2 regions of the Streptomyces sp. NBC_00239 genome follow, and region 1 is predicted to be linked to the other one. Evidence: riboswitches for the same ligand, from Rfam matches in the RefSeq annotation. Region 1 holds a riboswitch; the other holds the start of a gene.

What was found. Region 1 has a riboswitch for guanidine ahead of OG764_RS03700 (Ohr family peroxiredoxin). Riboswitches for the same ligand answer to the same signal wherever they lie in the genome.
Region 2: linked by a shared signal. The riboswitch ahead of OG764_RS22760 (DMT family transporter) and the one ahead of OG764_RS03700 (Ohr family peroxiredoxin) in region 1 are both predicted to bind guanidine.

What each region holds. Positions count from the first base shown of each region.
Region 1 covers NZ_CP108095.1:808,312-818,403, reverse strand. The annotation lists gene OG764_RS03730 (non-ribosomal peptide synthetase) at 1-2,655, shown strand, start outside; gene OG764_RS03725 (hypothetical protein) at 2,684-2,896, opposite strand; gene OG764_RS03720 (helix-turn-helix transcriptional regulator) at 3,067-3,495, opposite strand; gene OG764_RS03715 (SigB/SigF/SigG family RNA polymerase sigma factor) at 3,670-4,662, shown strand; gene OG764_RS03710 (DUF1206 domain-containing protein) at 4,748-5,566, shown strand; gene OG764_RS03705 (WhiB family transcriptional regulator) at 5,655-5,936, shown strand; guanidine-III (ykkC-III) riboswitch at 6,077-6,139, shown strand; gene OG764_RS03700 (Ohr family peroxiredoxin) at 6,219-6,665, shown strand; gene OG764_RS03695 (hypothetical protein) at 6,658-7,110, shown strand; gene OG764_RS03690 (SDR family NAD(P)-dependent oxidoreductase) at 7,319-8,155, shown strand; gene OG764_RS03685 (UBP-type zinc finger domain-containing protein) at 8,223-8,576, opposite strand; gene OG764_RS03680 (ATP-binding protein) at 8,576-10,092, opposite strand, start outside.
Region 2 covers NZ_CP108095.1:5,161,958-5,172,049, reverse strand. The annotation lists gene OG764_RS22770 (ABC transporter permease) at 1-166, opposite strand, end outside; gene OG764_RS22765 (transglycosylase domain-containing protein) at 948-3,266, shown strand; gene OG764_RS22760 (DMT family transporter) at 3,370-3,690, opposite strand; guanidine-III (ykkC-III) riboswitch at 3,722-3,780, opposite strand; gene OG764_RS22755 (GroES family chaperonin) at 3,885-4,226, opposite strand; gene OG764_RS22750 (DUF3618 domain-containing protein) at 4,285-4,605, opposite strand; gene bcp (thioredoxin-dependent thiol peroxidase) at 4,708-5,175, shown strand; gene OG764_RS22740 (HNH endonuclease signature motif containing protein) at 5,326-5,964, shown strand; gene OG764_RS22735 (HNH endonuclease) at 5,961-6,641, shown strand; tRNA gene OG764_RS22730 (tRNA-Leu) at 6,684-6,767, shown strand; gene rdgB (RdgB/HAM1 family non-canonical purine NTP pyrophosphatase) at 6,826-7,428, opposite strand; gene OG764_RS22720 (hypothetical protein) at 7,447-7,830, opposite strand; gene rph (ribonuclease PH) at 7,959-8,684, opposite strand; gene OG764_RS22710 (PTS glucose/sucrose transporter subunit IIB) at 8,994-9,323, opposite strand; gene OG764_RS22705 (PTS transporter subunit EIIC) at 9,468-10,092, shown strand, end outside.

The DNA.
Region 1 (10,092 bases):
CTGTACCTGGGCGACCCCGACGCGCCCCGCGGGCCGGGCGCCGGCCCGGCCCCGGTCACCCCCGGCCGGCCGCCCGCGCCCGCCGGCGGCCGCCCGGACCCCCGCGCGCTGGCGTACGTGATGTACACCTCCGGCTCCACCGGCACCCCCAAGGGCGTCCTGCTCGACCACGCCACCCTCACCCACGGCATCCACCACCTCGCGCACCAGACCGGCATCCGAGCCGGTTCGCCCGTGCTGGCCTCCACCTCCATCAACTTCGACGTGTCCGTCTTCGAGACCTTCACCACCCTGTGCCACGGCGGCACCCTGGACCTCGCCCAGGACGTGCTCGAACTCGCCGAACGCGGCACCTGGAACGGCAGCCTCATCAGCACCGTGCCGTCCGCGTTCACCGAGCTCCTCGACCAGATCGCCCCCACCACCAGCGTCGACACCCTCGTCTTCGCGGGAGAGCACCTCCCTTCGACCCTCGTCCGGCGCGCGCGGAAGGCGTTCCCCGGCGTCCGGATCGTCAACGCCTACGGCCAGACGGAGTCCTTCTACGCCACCGCCTTCACCGCCGACGGCACCCGGAGCGGTGGGGGCAGCGCGCCCATCGGCACCCCGCTGCCCGGCATGCGCGCCTACGTGCTCGGTCCCTGGCTGAAGCCCGTTCCCGCCGGTGTCGTCGGCGAGTTGTACGTCGCGGGCCGCCTCGCCCGCGGCTATCTCGGCCGGTCGGCGCTGACCGCCGAACGCTTCGTCGCCGACCCCTACGGGCCGCCCGGCTCCCGGATGTACCGCACCGGCGACCTCGCCCGCCGCAACGGCGACGGGCAACTGGAGTACGCGGGACGCACCGACACCCAGATCAAGATCCGCGGCTTCCGCGTCGAACCCGGCGAGGTCGAGGCCGCCCTCGCCGCCCATCCCGCCGTGACCCGGGCCGCGGCCGTCGTGCGGGACGCGCCCACCGGGAAACAACTCGTGGCCTACACCACGGGGGAAGCCGTCGACGCCGGAGCGCTGCGCGCCTTCGTGGCGGCGCGGCTGCCCGACTTCATGGTCCCCTCGGCCTTCGTGGCCCTGGACCGGCTCCCGCTCACCCCCAACGGCAAGCTCGACCGCGCCGCGCTGCCCGCCCCGGACCCCACCACCGGCACCGGCGCGTACCGGGCCCCGCGCACGGCGCAGGAGGAGACCCTGTGCGCCCTGTTCGCGGAGGTGCTGGGCGCGGAACGGGTCGGCGTCGACGACGACTTCTTCGCCCTCGGCGGCCACTCCCTGCTGATCGTGCGGCTGCTCGCCCGCGTCGCCGCCGAACTCGGTGCCCGCATCGCCGTGCAGGACTTCCTCACCGCCCCGCGGCCCGCCGACCTCGCCGCCCTGCTCGCGGCCGGCGCGACGGGCCGCGCGTCCGGCGCGCCCTCGGTCGTGCCGCCGTCGGAGGCGCGGCTCGCGCCCGGCCTGCGGTTTCCGGACGCCGGCGGCTTCGCCGCACCCCCGCGCCACGTCCTGCTCACCGGCGCCACCGGATTCGTGGGAGCCTTCCTGCTCCGGGAACTCCTCGCGCAGACCGACGCCCAGGTGCACTGCCTGGTACGGGCCGACACGGAGCGGGCCGGGCGTGCCCGCCTGCACGCGGTATTGGACTCGTACGGCATCGACCTGGGCGTCGCCGCCGAGCGCGTGCGCCTCGTGCCCGGCGACCTCGCCCGCGAAGGCCTCGGCATCGACGCGGCGCACTGGCGCGGGCTGCGGGACGAGGTGGACACGATCGTCCACTCGGGCGCGTACGTGCACCACGTGTCGGCGTACGAGCGCCTGAAGGCGGCCAACGTCGAAGGCACGCGCACCCTGCTGCGGCTCGCGGCCGAGGGCCGGCCCAAGCGCTTCCACCACGTCTCCACGCTGGGCATCTTCGGCAGCGCGGCGACACCGAGGCTCCTCACCGAGGACTCCCCGGTCGAGGACGCGCGGCACGGCGCCGCCGACGGCTACCTCGCGAGCAAGTGGGTGGCCGACCTGATGGTCAAGGACGCCGTCGCCCGCGGTGCGTCCGCGCGGGTCTACCGGCTAGGCCGGATCTGGGCGGAGTCGGAGCGGGGCGCCATCAACCCGGACGACATGTTCTGCCGGCTGCTCCTCAGCTGCGCCGCCCTCGGCTGCTACCCGGAGGGCGACGCGCTGCGGGTCGACCTGCTGCCCGCCGACGTCGCGGCCCGCGCGCTGGTGGCCCTCGCCCTGGCGGGGGAGGGCCCGGAACCGGCCGCCGTGCACCACCTCCAGCACCCCCGGCAGACCGGTGTGGGCGCGTTCCTGCGGGTCTTCGACGCGTGGCGCGGGACGCGGTCGGAACCGGTCGGGCTCGACGTGTGGCTGCGCCGCCTCAGGCGGGCGAGCGAAGAGGGGCGCGACCTGCCGTTCCTGCCGTACCTGGACATGTTCCAGCAGCACGTCGAGGCCTCGGAGCACGCGCCGCGAGCCGCGGACGCGGCGGACGCCTCGGATGCCGGGGATGCCGGGGATGTCGAGGGCCTCCCGGCCGACACCTACCGCAACGACCGGACCGTGCGCGCCCTGGAACGGCTCGGCGTGGCCCTGCCCGATGTCGACGAGCGGATGATCCGGGACTTCTGGCAGCACCTGGAAGCAGTCGGAGAGCTCGACTGACACCCGGCCCGGCCCCGGCCGGACCGCCTCAGGTCCGGTCGCGGGTCTCGTCGATCACCGGGAGGGCGGGGACGCGGCGGCGGCGCAGGACGCTGCGGTAGACGCCGAGTCCGAGCAGTCCGGCGAGCATCATGATCACGCCCGCCACATCGAGGTTGACGTTGTCCACGTGCCAGTCGCTCGCGAAGGTGAGCACGGCCCCCACCACGATCAGGGCGATGCAACCGCTTATGCCGGCCATGAGTGTTGCCTCCTCGTCGGATGCGTCGTCTCTGGCCGCGCGGCTACCCCGGATGCCCCGGGCGAAACGGTTCGGCCCGGCGGAACCGGTTCGCGGACAAGGGCGTTGGGCCGCGCGGGAAGGCCGGACGCCGCCCCCGCCGCGACCGTGCGGAGCCAACGGGCCCCGCGCTAGCGGGCGTTGTCAGACCCGTGGCCGGCGTCCTCGGGTCCGGGGCCCTCGGGTCCGGCGTCTTCGGCTCCGTCGTCTTCGGGTCCGGCGTACGGCGCCTCGCCGTCCGTGCGTGGCGGAGCCGTAAGCGGCGCGGCGAGGTAGGCGAGGAGCCCGGTGATCTCGCGCCCGGACTCCGCGGGGTGGCGGAAGCGTGCCCCGGGCGCGATCTCGTAGCGGTTGCGCCGGCCGTCGCGCATCCGGGTGAGGTAGCCGTCCGCCTGCAGGTCCGTGACGATCGCCTGGACCGTGCGCTCCGTGAGGTCGCAGACCGCCGCGATGTCGCGCAGCCGGACACCCGGGTCGCGCGCGATCGCGATCAGGACCCGGGCGTGGTTCGTCAGGAACGTCCAGTTGCTCCGGCGCGATCCGGTGTGCTCAGTTTCCACGGCGCCATTCTTGAGTGCTGACTCGCGAAAGACAAATCCAGAACTGCTTTTCCGGTATCCCTTGACGTGTGTCCGTCATCCAGGCAGGGTGCAGGGCATGCGGAACCACTACTCCGCATGTCCACAGCGATCGCGCAACGCGCCGCAAGCATCCGTGCCCAAGGAGCGAAGACGATGTTTTCCACCGCCCCGACCGAGACGACCGACCAGGCCACGATCCCGGCCGCGACCTACGCGGAGACCGGAGCGGACACCGGAGCGGAGACCGAGGCCGGTCTCCCCGCGCGGGAGGTCGCACTCCCGACCCGCACCGCCGACACGCCCGCGCTGAGCGGGCTGCCGGACGTGCGCTGCCCCCGGGAACTGGCCCCCCGCGACGCCCGGCAGCTGACCCGGCTGTTCTTCGAACGGCTCCACAGCCTCGAAGAGGGCACCCGCGAGTACCAGTACGTACGCAACACACTGATCGAAATGAACATCTCGCTGGTGAACTTCGCCGCCCGCGGGTTCCGCAACCGCCCCGGCGGCCCGGAGAACGAGGACATCGTTCAGGTCGGCATCATCGGTCTGATCAAGGCGATCAACCGGTACGACCCGGACCGCAACACCCAGTTCACGACGCTCGCCCTGCCCTACATCACCGGCGAGATCAAACGCCACTTCCGGGACACCGCCTGGGCCGTACGGGTGCCCCGCCGCCTGCAGGAACTGCGCGTGGAACTGGCGAAGGCCACCGAGGAACTCACCGCCCTCCTCGACCACGCCCCCACCCACGCGGAACTGGCCGCGCGCCTGGACATCACCGAGGACGAGGTCCGCCAGGGCCTGGTGGCGGCCAACGGGTACTCGGCCCAGTCCCTCGACACCCCGCACGGCTCCGCCGGCGACGGCGCCCAGGCCGCAGCGGCCACCGATTCGGCGCACAGCCTCGCCGAGACCCTCGGTGACACCGACCCCGCCCTGGAAGCCGTCGAGGACTGGCACGCGCTGGCGCCGCTCCTGGCCGGCCTGGACGAACGCTCCAGCCGCGTCCTGCGGCTCCGCTTCGGCCAGGAGATGACCCAGGCGGAGATCGGCGCCGAGCTGGGCCTCTCCCAGATGCACGTCTCCCGCATCCTCTCCCGCACCCTGCGCGACCTGCGCGCACAGCTGCTGTCCGACGAGTGACGGGCCCACGGCCGCCCGGCCGGTGCATGGCTCGGGCCTCCGCGGGCAGGCGCGCAGCATGAGACGCGCAGGCGAGGGAGGGTCCATGGGGGCGTCCACAGGCAGGGGCCGGCAGCACCGCGGCACCCGTGACGTGGTGGCCGTGGCCGGCCGGTGCGGGCTGGCCACGCGCGGGGTGCTGTACGTGCTGGTGGGTGCGCTGGCGCTGCAGATCGCGTTCGGGGACACCGGAGAGGCCGCCGACCGTGCGGGCGCGCTCGACACGCTCGCCGACAGTGCGTCGGGACGGCTGCTCGTGTGGGCCGTCGGCATCGGTCTGGTGGCGATGGCGCTGTGGCGGCTGTCGGAAGCCGTCTTCGGCGCCGCCGGAGCCGACGGCCGCAAGCTCACCAAGCGCGCCGGGTCCGCCGCCCGCGCCGTCTTCTACGGCGTGATCGCCTTCTCGACGCTGTCCTTCGCCGCGGGGCACGGCGCCAACCGCTCCAGCGACGAGCAGTCGCGGGACGTGACGGCGAAGCTCCTGGACGTGCCGGCGGGCCAATGGCTCGTGGCCGCCGCGGGCATCGGCATCGCCATCGGCGGCATCGCGATCATGGTGGGCGCGGCCCGGCTCTCCTTCCGCGAGGACATGGACACCGGGCATCTGCCCGAGCGCGTTCGCCGGGGCGTGGACGTGCTGGGCGTCGTGGGCGGGATCGCGCGCGGCGCCGTGTTCACGACCGCCGGCGGATTCCTCGTCTACGCGTCCGTGTCGTACGACCCGGACAAGGCCAAGGGCGTGGACGACACGCTCCGCACCTTCGCGCAGACCTCCGCCGGACCCTGGCTGCTGGTCGCCGTCGCGATCGGACTGCTGCTGTTCGGCCTGTTCTCGTGGGCCCAGGCGGCCTGGCGGCGCGTGTGAGCACGAAACAGCACGAATAAGCACGAGAGACACGCACGAACAAGCACGAGAGACACGAAAGAGAACGAGAGAGGAGAGGAGTCGACACATGTCGAACGTGTCACGGCTGCCGGGCACGGCGGAGCACCACTGGATGTGGCAGGAGCGCGCCGCGTGTCGCAATCTCGGCACGGACAGGTTCTTCCACCCGGCGGGGGAGCGCGCCGAGGACCGCTCGGTCCGCGACGAGGCGGCCAAGCAGGTCTGCGCACTGTGTCCGGTACGGACCGAGTGCCTGCGACACGCACTGCGCGTGCAGGAGCCCTACGGGGTGTGGGGCGGCCTGACCCAGGAGGAGCGGCGCGCCCTGTCGATGCGCGCGGCGGGCTGAGCCGACCGCACCCAGCGCCGAGCGCCCAGCGCCGCGCACCGGCCGCCGGTCCGCCGCCCGCGTGCCGCGGTCCCCGGGCGGGTGAGGAGGCTCACCGGCGGGCCCGGTCCCGGCGGCCCGGCTTGGTTGCTAGATTGTCCGGCGGCCCGGTCCCGAGGCCCCGGACGAGATGCGCCGTACCCGGTTACGCACGACGACGCGCCAGGCACCGTCCCACCGGCAGTGCCGAAGCGCTGTCCGGCCCCGGGCAGTGTTCCCTCGTCGCACAGATGGGCTGCACACATGACCGTGCCCCTCACCAGCACCCTCTACCGGACCACCGCGCACGCCGACGGCGGCCGTACCGGATCGGTCGTCACCGACGACGGCCGGCTCGACGTCCGGCTGGCGCCGCCGCGCAAGAAGGTGCCGGGCACCACCAACCCCGAGCAGCTGTTCGCGGCGGGATTCGCCGCCTGCTTCACATCGGCGCTGGCCGAGGTCGCCGCCGAGTTCGGGGCGGACGCCGCAGCCGCGCGCGTCGCCTGCGAGGTCCGGCTCGGCACCACGGACACCCCCGCCGGCTACGGCCTCGCGGTCGGTCTCACCGTTTCCCTCCCGGGGTGGCGCCCGGCGGACCTGCTGCCCCTGCTCCACCGGGCGGACGAGGTCTGCCCCTACTCGCAGGCGGTACGGGGAAACATCGAGCTGTCCCTGTCGGCCGTGGAAGACACCGCAGCCGATGACTGAGCCGGCCGTCGGCCCGGAGAGCGCCCCGGTGGCGGGCGGGCCGGGCATTCCGGTGCCCGACCGGGGCGCTTGGCTGCGGCGCGGGATCAGCCGGAACGGCGGACCCCTGGTCGAGGACCGCGAGGTGGTGTGGCTCCAGGCCGGACCGTACTTCGCCGACAGCCGGGGCTTCGCCGGCGTCACGTCCTTCGACGGTTCCCGGGTGCGCTTCCACCACCTCACGGGAGAGCCCGGCGAGGACACGGGCACCTTCCGCCGCGAGGGCGCGAACCTCGTCGAGTGGGGCACCAACACCGACGGCAGCACGTTCCTGGAGGTCTGGACCCCGCTGCCCGTCGACGACGACGCCACCGGCTCCTGGTCCGGTACGGACCACCACGTGGTGCGGGTCGGCCGGCACCTGGTCCACGTGGATTCCCGGGCGGGCACGTACTGGCGGATGTGACCGGCGCGGCGCTTCCGAGCACCTCCCGCTAGCCGCTACCCCGAGCCCGCCCGCGGCTGCTCCCGGGCCGGTCCCGCGCGCTGGGCTTGCGCCGGTCCGTGCGTCCGCGCGCCCCCGCGCGGGGGATGGCCGTGGCCGGATCCGACCCCGACGATGAGCGGTCACGATCGGATGGTCGTACGAGCGTTTCGGACGTCATGGGGGAACGATGGGCAGACGCTGGCTGATCACGGGCTGCTCCTCCGGTCTCGGGCACGCGCTGGCCGCCGCGGCGGCCGGCGCGGGGCACGAACTGGTGGTCACCGCCCGGAAGACCGCCGACCTGGAGGAGCTGGCCGCCGCGTGGCCCGGCCGGATCGTCCCCGTCCCGCTGGAGCTGCGGGACGCGGGCTCCTGTGAGGAGGCCGTCCGGACGGCCGTCGACCGCCTCGGCGGCGTCGACATCCTCGTGAACAACGCCGCGGTCGGACTGTTCGGTGCGGTCGAGGAGGTCTCCGACGCCGAGCTGCGCGACCAGCTGGAGACCTTGGTCGTGGGCCCGTGGCGGCTGACCCGGCTGGTCCTGCCGCTGATGCGGGCCCAGGGACACGGCCACGTCGTCAACGTGTCCTCCGTCGCCGGCCGGATGGCCTTCCCGGGCCTGGCCGCGTACATCGCCGGGAAGCACGCCCTCGAAGGGATGAGCCAGGCCCTCGCCGCCGAGGCCGCCCCGCACAACATCCGCGTCACCGTCCTCGAACCGGGCATGTTCGCCACGCGCTACGGCACCTCCATGGCCGAAGCCCGCCACCGGGTCCCGGCGTACGACGTCACCAACCGCGAGATGCTCGAAGGCGCACGCGGCCTGGCGGACCACCCGGAGACCGGCCGCCCCGAGGACTTCGCGGCTCGGGTCCTCGACATCGTCGACGCCGGCCCGTCGGCGCCCGTGCGGATCCCGGTCGGCGACGACGCCTACGGCTACCTCGACGTGGCCGAAGAGGCGTCCCGCGCCGAACTCGCCGCCGCCCGGACCCTCGTACAGGGCCCGCCGCCCGTCGCCTGACGGCCCCGGCACCAGGCCCTCCGGACCGACGCCGGCGGCCCGACGCCGTGGCCGCGCGGGCGTTGCCTCAGCGGTGGATCCGGTTCGGCCAGTCCGCGGGGACGCGGCCGGCCGGACCGGGGGCGGGCTGGTCGGCCGGGTGGTCGGTCGGCGGGGCCAGCGCGGGTCCGGCGTCGTACGCGGCGTCGGTGGCGTAGTTCCAGAACCACTCCTCGCCCGGCTCGAAGCTCTGCACCAGCGGATGTCCGGTGGACTTCCAGTGCGCGGTGGCGTGCTGGGCCGGCGAGGAGTCGCAGCAGCCGACGTGGCCGCACTGGGCGCAGCGCCGCAGGTGGAACCACCAGCCGCCCACCGCGTCGCACTCCCCGCAGCCGGCGCCGCTGGGCGGGGCGCTCGGGTCGATCCCGTCGATCTCGGTCATCAGGTCTCCTCGGCGGCGTCGGTCTTCGTCTCGGTTACAGGTTCGGGTTCGGGTTCGGCCTGTGCTCCGGGCTCCGCGCCGCCATCGGCGCCGGTGTCGGGCGCGGTCAGCGGCAGCAGCACCTGGAACCGGGTGTCGCCCGGGACGGACTCGACGAGCAGGCTCCCGTGATGCTTGTCGACGACGATCCGCCAGGAGATGTCGAGGCCGAGACCGGTGCCCTCACCGACCGGTTTGGTGGTGAAGAACGGGTCGAAGATGCGGTTGCGGATGGCCTCGGGCACGCCGGGGCCGGTGTCGCGGAACTCCACGAGCAGCCGGTCGCCCTCCCGGGCCGTACGGACCGTCAGGGTGCCGTCGCCGCCGGTGCTCCCGATGGCGGCCACCGCGTTGTCGATGAGGTTGGTCCACACCTGGTTGAGCTCCGCCGGGTAGGCGGGCACGTCCGGGAGGGAGCGGTCGTAGTCCTTGACCACCCGCACGCCGGGGCCGATCTTGCCGGACAGCATCAGCAGCGTGCTGTCGAGCAGTCCGTGGATGTCGACGTCGCGGTGAGGGGCCCGGTCGAGCTGCGCGTACTGCTTGGCCGCGTCCACCAGGTGCGAGATGCGGGCCGTGGCGTCGCCGATCTCGTCCATCAGCAGCTCGGTCTCGACCGTGTAGTTGAGCCAGCCGACGGCCCCCGGCAGGACGTCCTCGGCGACGGTCGCCGCGACCTGCTCCAGCCAGTCCGTGTCCAGACCCGCCTGGACGAAGGTGGGCGCGATCCGCCAGCCCTCCGGGATGCCGTGGTCCTCCAGCCAGTCGGCCAGCGCGTCCTCCCGGTCCGATGCCTCCAGAGGGCTCAACACCGGGGCCTTGGCGACGCGTTCGGCGGTGCGCTCCTGGATCTCGATCAGTTCGCCGAGGGCCTCCCGCGAGTAGGGGCCCTTCGCGATGTGCGCCAACTTGTGCCGCATCTTGCCGACCCGCTCGCGCAGCGCCTCGGTGGCGCGCACGGCGGCGGCCGCCGGGTTGTTGAGCTCGTGGGTGAGACCGGCGGACAACGAGCCGAGCGCCAGCAGGCGTTCACGCTGTCCGACGGCCCGCTGGGTGTTCTGGGAGCCGAAGAAGAGCCCCTCCAGCAGGTGCGCCGCCATAGGGAACCACTCCCGCATGACGTCCGCGAACGACTGCGCCGGCAGGACGAAGAACCGGGTGGGCTCGGTCACCCGCATGGAGTTGACGTACGTCTGCGGCACCCGGTCACCCAGGTACGCCTGCATGGCGCCCGCGTACACGCCGCGCTGCGAGGTGCGGCTGACCTCCACGTCGTCGCCGCCGACCCGGCGGTACAGCACGACGGTCCCCTCGATCATCACGTAGAAGCAGGTGGCCGGTTCGCCCTCGGTGTAGACCGGACCGGGGTCGAAGCGCTGCTCCCGCCCCTCGGCGCACAGTCGCCCGAGCTGCTCCGGGGAGAGCTTCTCGAAGAGGAACAGCGAGCCGATCTCCTGCGGGTCGCAGGGCGTGACCT
Region 2 (10,092 bases), 4.4 Mb from region 1:
CCTGGTCGTAGCCACCGAGCTGCGGCCGCTCGTCCCACAGCGCGAGGTACGTGTACGCCACGATGAAGCCGAAGACGGTGTTGGTGAACACGCCCGCGGCGGTGGCGGTGCCGTACGTCGCGTAGCGCCGGAAGCCGCCGGCGGCCACGGCGACGTAAAGCCTCACCCGATCCAGCCCCACCCGGTCCAGGCCGCCCCGGTCCAACCCCACCCGATCCGGCCCCACCCGGTCCAGGCCGCCCCGGTCCAACCCCACCCGGTCCAGGCCCACCCGGTCCTGCCCGCCCCGACCCCACCCCACCCGGTCCCGCCTCACCCCGCACCCCTCCCCCCACTCGCATGATCACGAATCGGCGACAAATTCACCGTCGTCCGTTCCCGGGGGCAACCAATTCCCCGGGCCGTCCGTCTGAACCCGTGCCGCCACAAGCCGTCGCCCGTGGATGACCACCACGAGCGGCCGCGAGAAGCAGCGAGAGGCCGCAGTCCGCCTCCGCGAGCCAAAGCGATCGAGCTTAGTGCGGCGCGGGGACCTGCGCGACGGATTAGGGCCGGAGTGGCGCGCTACCGTGTTCCATTGGGTACAGATCAACAAAAATCGCCCGCCTGCAACGAGACAGGACACGGCGATGGCCGGCCGAGGAGTCCCTGGAGACATGAGCGACGAGTCACCGAAGCAGGGCTGGACCCCACGGGATCCGGACCAGCCCGCCGCCTCGGCCACCCCTGCCGGCCCGCAGCCGGCGCCGCAGCCCGAGCCGCCCACCGGCCCGCAGCCAGCCCCCCAGCCCGGCCCCCAGCCGAACCCGCAGCCGGCCCCCCAGCCCGGCCCGCAGACGAAGCAGCAGCAGAAGCAGTTGCAGCGACAGCAGAAGCAGCAGAAGAAGGCCATGAAGAAGCAGAAGCGCAAGCGGACCGGCTGGCGCCGCATCCTTCCCACCTGGCGGATGCTCCTCGGCACCTTCCTGCTGCTCGCCCTGCTGCTCGGCGGCGCGCTCGTGGCCGGCTACATGCTGGTCAAGATCCCGGCGGCCAACGAGGCCGCGACCGCGCAGAGCAACGTCTACCTCTACGCGGACGGCTCCCCGCTCGCCCGCGACGGCGAGGTCAACCGCGTGAGCGTGCCGCTCGCCCAGGTCCCGCTGAACATCCAGCAGGCCGTGCTGGCCGCCGAGGACCGGGACTTCCACAAGGAACCGGCCGTCGACCCCAAGGCGATGGTCCGCGCCGCCTGGAACACCCTCACCGGCAAGGGCAAGCAGTCCGGTTCGACGATCACCCAGCAGTACGTGAAGAACTACTACCTGGGCCAGGAGCAGACCGTCGAGCGCAAGGTGAAGGAGTTCTTCATCGCGATCAAGCTGGGCCGCGAGAAGTCCAAGCAGCACATCCTCGAGGGCTACCTCAACACCAGCTACTTCGGTCGCAACGCGTACGGCATCCAGGCGGCCGCGCAGGCCTACTACGGCAAGGACGTCAGCAAGCTGACCACCGCCGAGGGCGCGTACCTGGCCACCCTGCTCAACTCCCCCAGCACCTACGACGTCGTCGCCCACCCGCAGTCCCGGGACCGCGCACTGGGCCGCTGGAACTACGTGCTCAACGGCATGGTCACCAAGAAGTGGCTGGACCCCGCCGAGCGCGCCGCGACCAAGTTCCCCGAGCCGGGCAAGGTGCGCACGCCCGCCGGGATGTCCGGCCAGCGCGGCTACCTGGTCGAGGCGGTCAAGGACTACCTGACCGGCAACAAGATCATCGACGAGAAGACCCTCGCGGCCGGCGGCTACAAGATCACCACCACCATCGACAAGAAGCGCCAGAAGGACTTCGTCGAGGCCGTGCGCGAAGAGGTGACGAGCGAGCTCGACCCGAAGCAGAACAAGAAGGACCGCGTGGTCCGGGTCGGCGGCGCCTCCATCGACCCCAAGACCGGCAAGGTCGTCGCCCTCTACGGCGGCATCGACTACACCAAGCAGTACGTCAACAACGCCACCCGCCGCGACTACCAGGTCGGCTCCACCTTCAAGCCGCTCGTCTTCGCCGCGGCCGTGCAGAACACCTCGCACACCCAGGACGGCCGGGTCATCGCGCCGAACACGATCTACAGCGGCGAGAACGAGCGCGCCGTGACGGGCTGGGACGGCGAGCACTACGCCCCCGAGAACGAGGACCAGGTCAACTACGGCAACATCACCGTCCGCAAGGCCACCGAGCTGTCGGTGAACTCCGTGTACGCGCAGATGGCCGTGGACGTCGGCGCCGACAAGATCAAGGAGACGGCGTACGCCCTGGGCATCCCCAAGGACACCCCGAACATCGGCGACGGCCCGGCCATGGCCCTCGGCACCGCCACGGCCAGCGTGCTCGACATGACCCAGGCGTACGCGACCCTGGCCGCCCACGGCGAGTACACGGCCTACACGCTGGTCGCCAAGATCTCCAAGAACGGCTCCCAGGTGCAGCTGCCGCAGCAGGAGTCGCGCCGCGCGATCAGCCGCGAGGCGGCCGACACCACCACCTCGATGCTGGTCAGCACGGTCGAGAGCGGCACCGCCCGGGCCGCCCTGGCCTCCGACCACCCGGCGGCCGGCAAGACCGGCACCGGCGAGAAGGACAAGTCGGCGCTGTTCGCCGCGTACACCCCCGACCTCGCCACCGTGGTCTCGATCATGGGCCAGGACCCGGACACCGGCAGCCACGAGGAGCTGTACGGGGCGCTCGGCGAGGGCCGGATCAACGGCGGCGGCTACCCGGGCCGGGTCTGGGCCGCGTACACGAAGTCCGCGCTCGAGGGCAGCGACCCGGTCGAGTTCGACCTGGAGACCATGCCCGGCACCTACCAGCCGCCGCCGGTCGAGACGCCCAGCATCCCGCCGTCGGACACGGACGGCGGCACCACCGACGGCGGCCGGACCCAGGGCAACGACAACGGCGGGAAGACCAACGGCGGCAACACGAACGGCGGGAACACCAACGGGGGCAACACCAACGGTGGGAACACGAACGGCGGCGGCAACACCACCGGCGGCACGAACACCGGCGGCAACACCAACGGCGGCACGAACACCGGCGGGAACACGACCGGTGGCACCGACACCGGCGGCAACACCACCGGCGGGAACACCACGGGTGGGGGCGACACCACCGGCGGGAACACCACCGGAGGCGGCACGACCACCGGAGGCACGGACGGCGGCGGAACCACCGGAGGCGCCGACGGGGGCACGGACGGCGGCACCACCGGCGGCCCGGACCCGGCCGGGTGACCCGGTAGCCGTCACGGGATGACATGACGCAAGAGCCCCTGGGGCCGGTCACGGACCGGCCCCAGGGGCTCTTGCGTACAGACGGCCGACCCGGCGGACCGGGTCAGTGACCGGAGGTGGCCTTCAGGCCGACCACGGCCACCAGCAGCAGACAGATGAAGAAGATCCGCGCGGCGGTCACCGGCTCACCGAGCACCACCATGCCGAGCACCGCGGCGCCCGCGGCACCGATGCCGACCCACACGCCGTACGCGGTACCAATGGGCAGCGTCTTGGCGGCGTAGGAGAGCAGCACCATGCTGGCGACGATGCCCGCGCCGGTGAAGACACTGGGCCAGAGCCGGGAGAAGCCTTCGGTGTACTTCATGCCGATCGACCAGCCGACTTCGATCAGACCAGCGACGATGAGCAGGACCCAGGCCATGACAGGCACCTCCGGAACGAGAGCGGTACGGGGTGCGTCGTCTTGTCCAGCCCGGTACGGCGCGTCTCGTCGGGGGTTCCCCACCACCGTAGCAAAGGGCAGCCGAGAGGGCCGGTGACCTCGATCACCGGCCCTCAGGACCACAACTCGGGACGACGGCTCAGAACGACAGCTCAGAACGACAGCTCAGGGGACTACAGGTACAGCCCGGTGGAGTCCTCGGACCCCTCCAGCCGCTCCGCGGCCACCGCGTGCAGGTCCCGCTCGCGCATCAGCACGTACGTCGCGCCCCGCACCTCGACCTCGGCCCGGTCCTCGGGGTCGTACAGGACCCGGTCGCCGGGCTCCACCGTCCGTACGTTCTGCCCGACCGCGACCACCTCGGCCCAGGCCAGCCGCTTGCCGACGGCGGCGGTGGCCGGGATGAGGATGCCGCCGCCGGAGCGGCGCTCGCCCTCGGGGTTGTCGGAGCGGACGAGCACACGGTCGTGCAGCATCCGGATGGGCAGCTTGTCGTGGGTCGGGTTCTGGCTCACGCGAAAAACCTACCTGGCGGCGGGCCCGCCGTACGCCGGAGGGTCACGCGTCCAGGCGTCATCCGCGCTTGCGTCGCGTGGAGAGCGCCAGCAGTCCGACGACGCCGACGGCGAGCAGCACGACGGGGACGATCCGCTCCACGTTGGGCGCGCCGTCCTCGCGCCGGAAGCCGGCCTTGAGGTCGGTGACGGTCCGGTTGACCGCGACGAACGCGCGTCCCGCGGTCTGGTCCACCGTCGAGGCGACCCGGGCCTTCGCGTCACCGATGATCGTCTTGGGGTGCATCCGCACGCCGATCTCGTCGAGCGTCTCCGCGAGCTGATCGCGCCTGCGGATGATGTCCGCCTCGATCTGCGCAGGGGTCCTGACTTCCGACACCGCGCTGCCTCCGTGGGTGGTGTGTGGGCGTAGTCCGACGTGGACAGTCTGTCAGCTTACGCTCGTGAGGGACTGCACCCCCTGTAAAGGAGACTGTGAGACATGAGCGAGCGACTTCAGCCCGGCGACACGGCACCCGCCTTCACCTTGCCCGACGCGGACGGCAACGAGGTCTCGCTCGCCGGCCACAAGGGCCGCAAGGTGATCGTGTACTTCTACCCGACGGCCCTGACCCCCGGCTGCACCAAGCAGGCGTGCGACTTCACCGACAACCTGGACGTCCTGGCCGCCGCCGGCTACGACGTCATCGGCGTCTCCCCGGACAAGCCGGAGAAGCTGGCGAAGTTCCGCGACAAGGAGAACCTCAAGGTCACCCTGGTCAGCGACCCGGAGAAGGCGGTCCTTGAGGCGTACGGCGCGTTCGGTGAGAAGAAGCTGTACGGCAAGACGGTGACGGGCGTCATCCGCTCCACGGTGGTCGTGGACGAGGACGGCAAGATCGAGCACGCCTTCTACAACGTGAAGGCCACCGGCCACGTAGCCAAGATCATCCGCGACCTCGGCATCTGACACCCGAGCCCCACCCCGCCCCACCCCAGCGGCCCGCACCGATCCGGCGCGGGCCGCTCCGGTTATCGGACGAAACAACCCGTAACCGTCCGACTATCGGCCCGTTACTCCGTACGAGGGCCGCACGCGCGGCCGGGAGGGGGAGTCGGGATGGCGGTCAGTCCGTACACGCGGGAACGGCTGGAACAGGCGGCGAGGACGTCGCAGACGCTGAGCGAGGCGCTGGAAAAGCTCGGAGCAGACCCGAAGAGCGGGTCGCGGCGGTATCTGCTCGGCCGCATGCGGAAGCTGGGAGTCGATACCTCTCACTTCCAGCAGGAGGGCGCAAAGTGGACGAGGGAGGTCCTGGAAGAAGCCGTCGGCGCTTCGACGAACATGTGCGAGGTGTTGCGCCGACTCGGCCTGGAGGTCGTAGGCGGCCATCACACCCACATCAGCCGCCGGGTGAAGGCGTTCGGCATCGACACCTCACACTTCAGGCCGCCCTCCCCGGCAGGGCGCCCCAGCCTCCGGCGCACCCGGGAATCGATCCTGGTCGAACAGGATCCCTCCAAGGCCCGTCGGGTGCAGAGCGAGCAGCTGAAACGGGCCCTCTCCTCGCTGGGCGTGCCGGAGCGCTGCCACATGTGCGGCACCGAGCCCACCTGGCAGGGATATCCGCTCACTCTGGAGGTCGACCACATCAACGGCGACTGGCGCGACAACCGGCCGCGGAACCTACGACTGCTCTGCCCCAACTGCCACTCCACCACCGACACATATCGCGGCCGCGCAAAGGGCCGCCGATGAACGGGGGCAACCGCTACTCGAAAGCGGTTCTGGCCGAGGCCGCACGCACGTGCAGTGACATCGACGAGGTCATCGCCCACCTGGGCACGCAGCCGTACCCGCATCTCGGGCGCTATCTGCTGAGGCGCTTCGCGCACCACGGCGTCGACGTCTCCCACTTCCGGCCGACCGGTCGGCGCGACAGACCCTCCCGCGCCGAACTCGATCAGGCGGTGACCGAGTCCTACAGCATCGCCGAGACCCTTCGCCGCCTCGGCCTGCCCGACAACGGCCGTCGGCGCGCGGCGCTGCGCGAGTGGACTGCTGCGGACGGCCTTTCGACGGCTCACTTCCTCGGCCAGGCCCACTACCGCGACAAGACCGGCGTCACCACGACGAGGCCGGCATCGGACATCCTCGTCAAGCACGGGGGCAAGCGGCGCACCCGCACCTCCCTCCTCCGGCGGGCTCTGGCTCAGATCGGGGTTCCGGAGTGCTGTGCCATGTGCGGGACCTCGCCGGAATGGCAGGGGCGACCGATGACGCTGGAGGTCGACCACATCGACGGCGACTGGAGCGACGACCGCCGGGAGAACCTGCGCCTGCTCTGCCCCAACTGCCATGCGGTCACCAGCACCTGGTGCCGGGGAGGCGGGCGCAAGCCAGTCGCCCAGCGAGCCGGAACGGCCTTACACTAGCCGCAGCCAGACAGACCGGATGTCCGAATTGGTCAGGCTTGGGCGGCCGTGGTGGAATTGGCCTACACGCAACTTTTAGGTAGTTGTGGGAGAAATCCCTTGAGGGTTCGAGTCCCTCCGGCCGCACGCGGACGAAGGCCCCGCACGCAGAAGCGTGCGGGGCCTTCGGCACGTCCGGGCCATGTCAGCCCAACAGCTCCCGGACCACCGGGACGAGCGCGCGGAAGGCGTGGCCGCGGTGGGAGATGGCGTTCTTTTCGGCTGCGGACAGTTCGGCGCATGTGCGGGTTTCGCCGTCGGGCTGGAGGATCGGGTCGTAGCCGAAGCCGCCGGTGCCGGCCGGGGTGTGGCGCAGGCGGCCCGTCAGGCGGCCCTCGACGACGCGTTCGGTGCCATCGGGGAGGGCGAGTGCGGCCGCGCACGCGAAGTGGGCGCCGCGGTGGGCGTCGTCGATGTCGGAGAGCTGGGCGAGCAGGAGCGCGAGGTTCGCCGCGTCGTCGCCGTGGCTGCCGGCCCAGCGGGCGGAGAAGATGCCGGGGGCGCCGCCCAGCACGTCCACGCACAGGCCCGAGTCGTCGGCGACGGCCGGGAGCCCGGTGGCCCGGGCGAGGGCGTGCGCCTTGAGGAGCGCGTTCTCCGCGAAGGTGACGCCGGTTTCCTTGACGTCCGGGATCTCGGGGTACGCGTCCGCGCCGACCAGCTCGTGGGGCAGGCCGGCCGCGGACAGGATGGCGTGGAGTTCGGTGACTTTGCCCGCGTTGCGGGTGGCGAGGATGAGGCGGCTCATGCCCCGATTATCGGGGGATCAGGGAGTGCACACCTTGCTGAGTTCGGTGGCGCCGTCCGTGATCGGGGTGAGGTCGGGGGTGGCGTCGCCCTTGTCGATGGCGGTGCGCACGTTGGCGACTCCCTGGCTGATGGAGTCGACGGCCTTGCCGATGTCGGTGTTGTCGCTCTTGTCGCCGACATCGTTGAGGCTCTTCTCGATCTCGTCGAGGGCGGCCTGCGCCTCCTGGGGGCTGTTGCCCGCCTGGGATATGGCCTGCTGGAGGTCGTTGACGGCGTCGCTGATGGCCACTGCGGTCTGGGCACAGTCCAGGGCGGTGTCGATCGCGGAGCAGGCGGTCACTGCGGGCAGGGCGAGCAGTGCGGTGACGGCGAGTGCGGCGGTGCGGCGGTGCATGGCCATGCGGCGGTTTCCCCCCAGGGTCGGATGTGCGGACGGGCGCACAGCGTCGAACTGTGCGCCCGTACAGGACAGGACGCTCGGGGGGCTCCACAAGGTTCCCGGCCGCCCCGGCGGTCGTGGTGTCGGCGTCAGAGTTCGAGGGCCCCGCGCTGGATGGCTTCGAGGTCGGCGCAGCCGCCGGCGGCGAGGTCGAGGAGGGCGTTGAGTTCCTTGCGGTCGAAGGGCTCGCCTTCGGCGGTGCCCTGGACCTCGACGAAGCGGCCGTCGCCGGTGCAGACGACGTTCATGTCGGTCTCGGCGCGGACGTCTTCCTCGTAGCAGAGGTCGAGGAGGGGTTCGCCGTCGACGATGCCGACGCTGACGGCGGCGACGGTGCCGGTGAGGGGCTTGCGGCCGGCCTTGATGAGCTTCTTCTGCTGGCCCCAGGCGACGGCGTCGGCGAGGGCGACGTAGGCGCCGGTGATGGCGGCGGTGCGGGTGCCGCCGTCGGCCTGGAGGACGTCGCAGTCGAGGACGATGGTGTTCTCGCCGAGTGCCTTGTAGTCGATGACGGCGCGCAGTGAGCGGCCGATGAGGCGGGAGATCTCGTGGGTGCGGCCGCCGATCTTTCCTCGGACGGATTCGCGGTCACCGCGGGTGTTGGTGGAGCGGGGCAGCATCGAGTATTCGGAGGTGACCCAGCCTTCGCCGCTGCCCTTGCGCCAGCGCGGTACGCCTTCGGTGAAGGAGGCGGTGCAGAAGACCTTGGTGTCGCCGAAGGAGATGAGGACGGAGCCCTCTGCGTGCTTGCTCCATCCGCGTTCGATGGTGACCGGGCGGAGCTGTTCGGGCGTGCGGCCGTCGATGCGAGACATGGGTGCGAGCCTAGTCGTTCGCGTCCGGCCGTTCGTGCCGGCCGGTTGTGCCCGGCCGTTCGTGCCCGGCCGGTTGTGACGCGGTGCCGGGCCCGGGCGCGCGCCCCCCGGCGCGGGTACGCGTGATCCCCGGCGCGGGTACGCGTGATCCCCGGCGCGGGTACGCGTGATCCCGGGCGCGGGTACGCGTGATCCCCGGCGCGGGTACGCGTGATCCCGGGCCAGGGGGCGAGCCGCCCCCGGTCCGGGTACGCGAGGACCCCGTGCGGGGCGGGCCCGTACGGGGTCTGGTGAGCCGGTGGGCTCAGCTCACATCATGTCTTCGATCTCGGCGGCGATCGGGTCGGCGTCGGTGCCGATGACGACCTGGATCGCGGTGCCCATCTTCACGACGCCGTGGGCGCCGGCGGACTTCAGGGCGGCCTCGTCGACCTTGCTCGGGTCGAGGACCTCGGTGCGCAGGCGCGTGATGCAGCCTTCGACTTCTTCGATGTTCTCGATGCCGCCGAGCCCGGCGACGATCTTCTCAGCCTTGGTGGCCATGTGTCTGTTCTCCCTGTGTTCAAGGAACGAGTCTCGGCGGCCCGCATGGTGGGGTCCCGGGGTCCGCTTTGTCACGTTAACCCACGGTTGGCCCATCTTCGCGAGCGCGGGTCCGCTGGCTGTCGAATGATGACGATCAGCAGCAACCTGCCCTCAGCGGGCCGGTCCTCTGCGACCGCACGTCACTGGTCTACACCACTGTGCGGCCACCGCCAAAACGGACCGTCAGGGAGGACGCCGATGAGCGCGAGCAGCGCGGCAGCAGTGCCACAGCAGAAGTGGTGGAACGGGCTGTTCCAAGGGCTGCAGAAGATGGGCCGCAGCCTTCAGCTGCCGATCGCCGTCCTGCCCGCCGCGGGCATCCTCAACCGCTTCGGCCAGCCCGACATGTTCGGCGCGGAGGGCCTCGGCTGGGACGACGTCGCCAAGGTGATGGCCAGCGCGGGCGGGGCGCTGCTCAATTCCGACCTGGGCCTGCCGCTCCTGTTCTGCATCGGTGTCGCGATCGGCATGGCGAAGAAGGCGGACGGTTCGACGGCCCTGGCGGCGGTGGTCGGCTTCCTCGTCTACCGCGGGGTGCTGCGCGCGTTTCCCGAGAGCTGCCCGTCGGGGACGAAGGACGTGGGGGGCGGCTGCCTGGGGGCGGGTGACTCGCTCGCCGAGTACACGTTCCAGAATCCGGGGGTCTTCGGCGGCATCGTGATGGGCCTGCTGGCGGCGTGGTTCTGGCAGCGCTTCCACCGGGTGAAGCTGGTCGACTGGCTGGGCTTCTTCAACGGGCGCCGGCTGGTGCCGATCATCATGTCGTTCGTGGCGATCGTGTTCGCCGTGGTGTGCCTGGGCATCTGGCCGGCGATCGGTGACG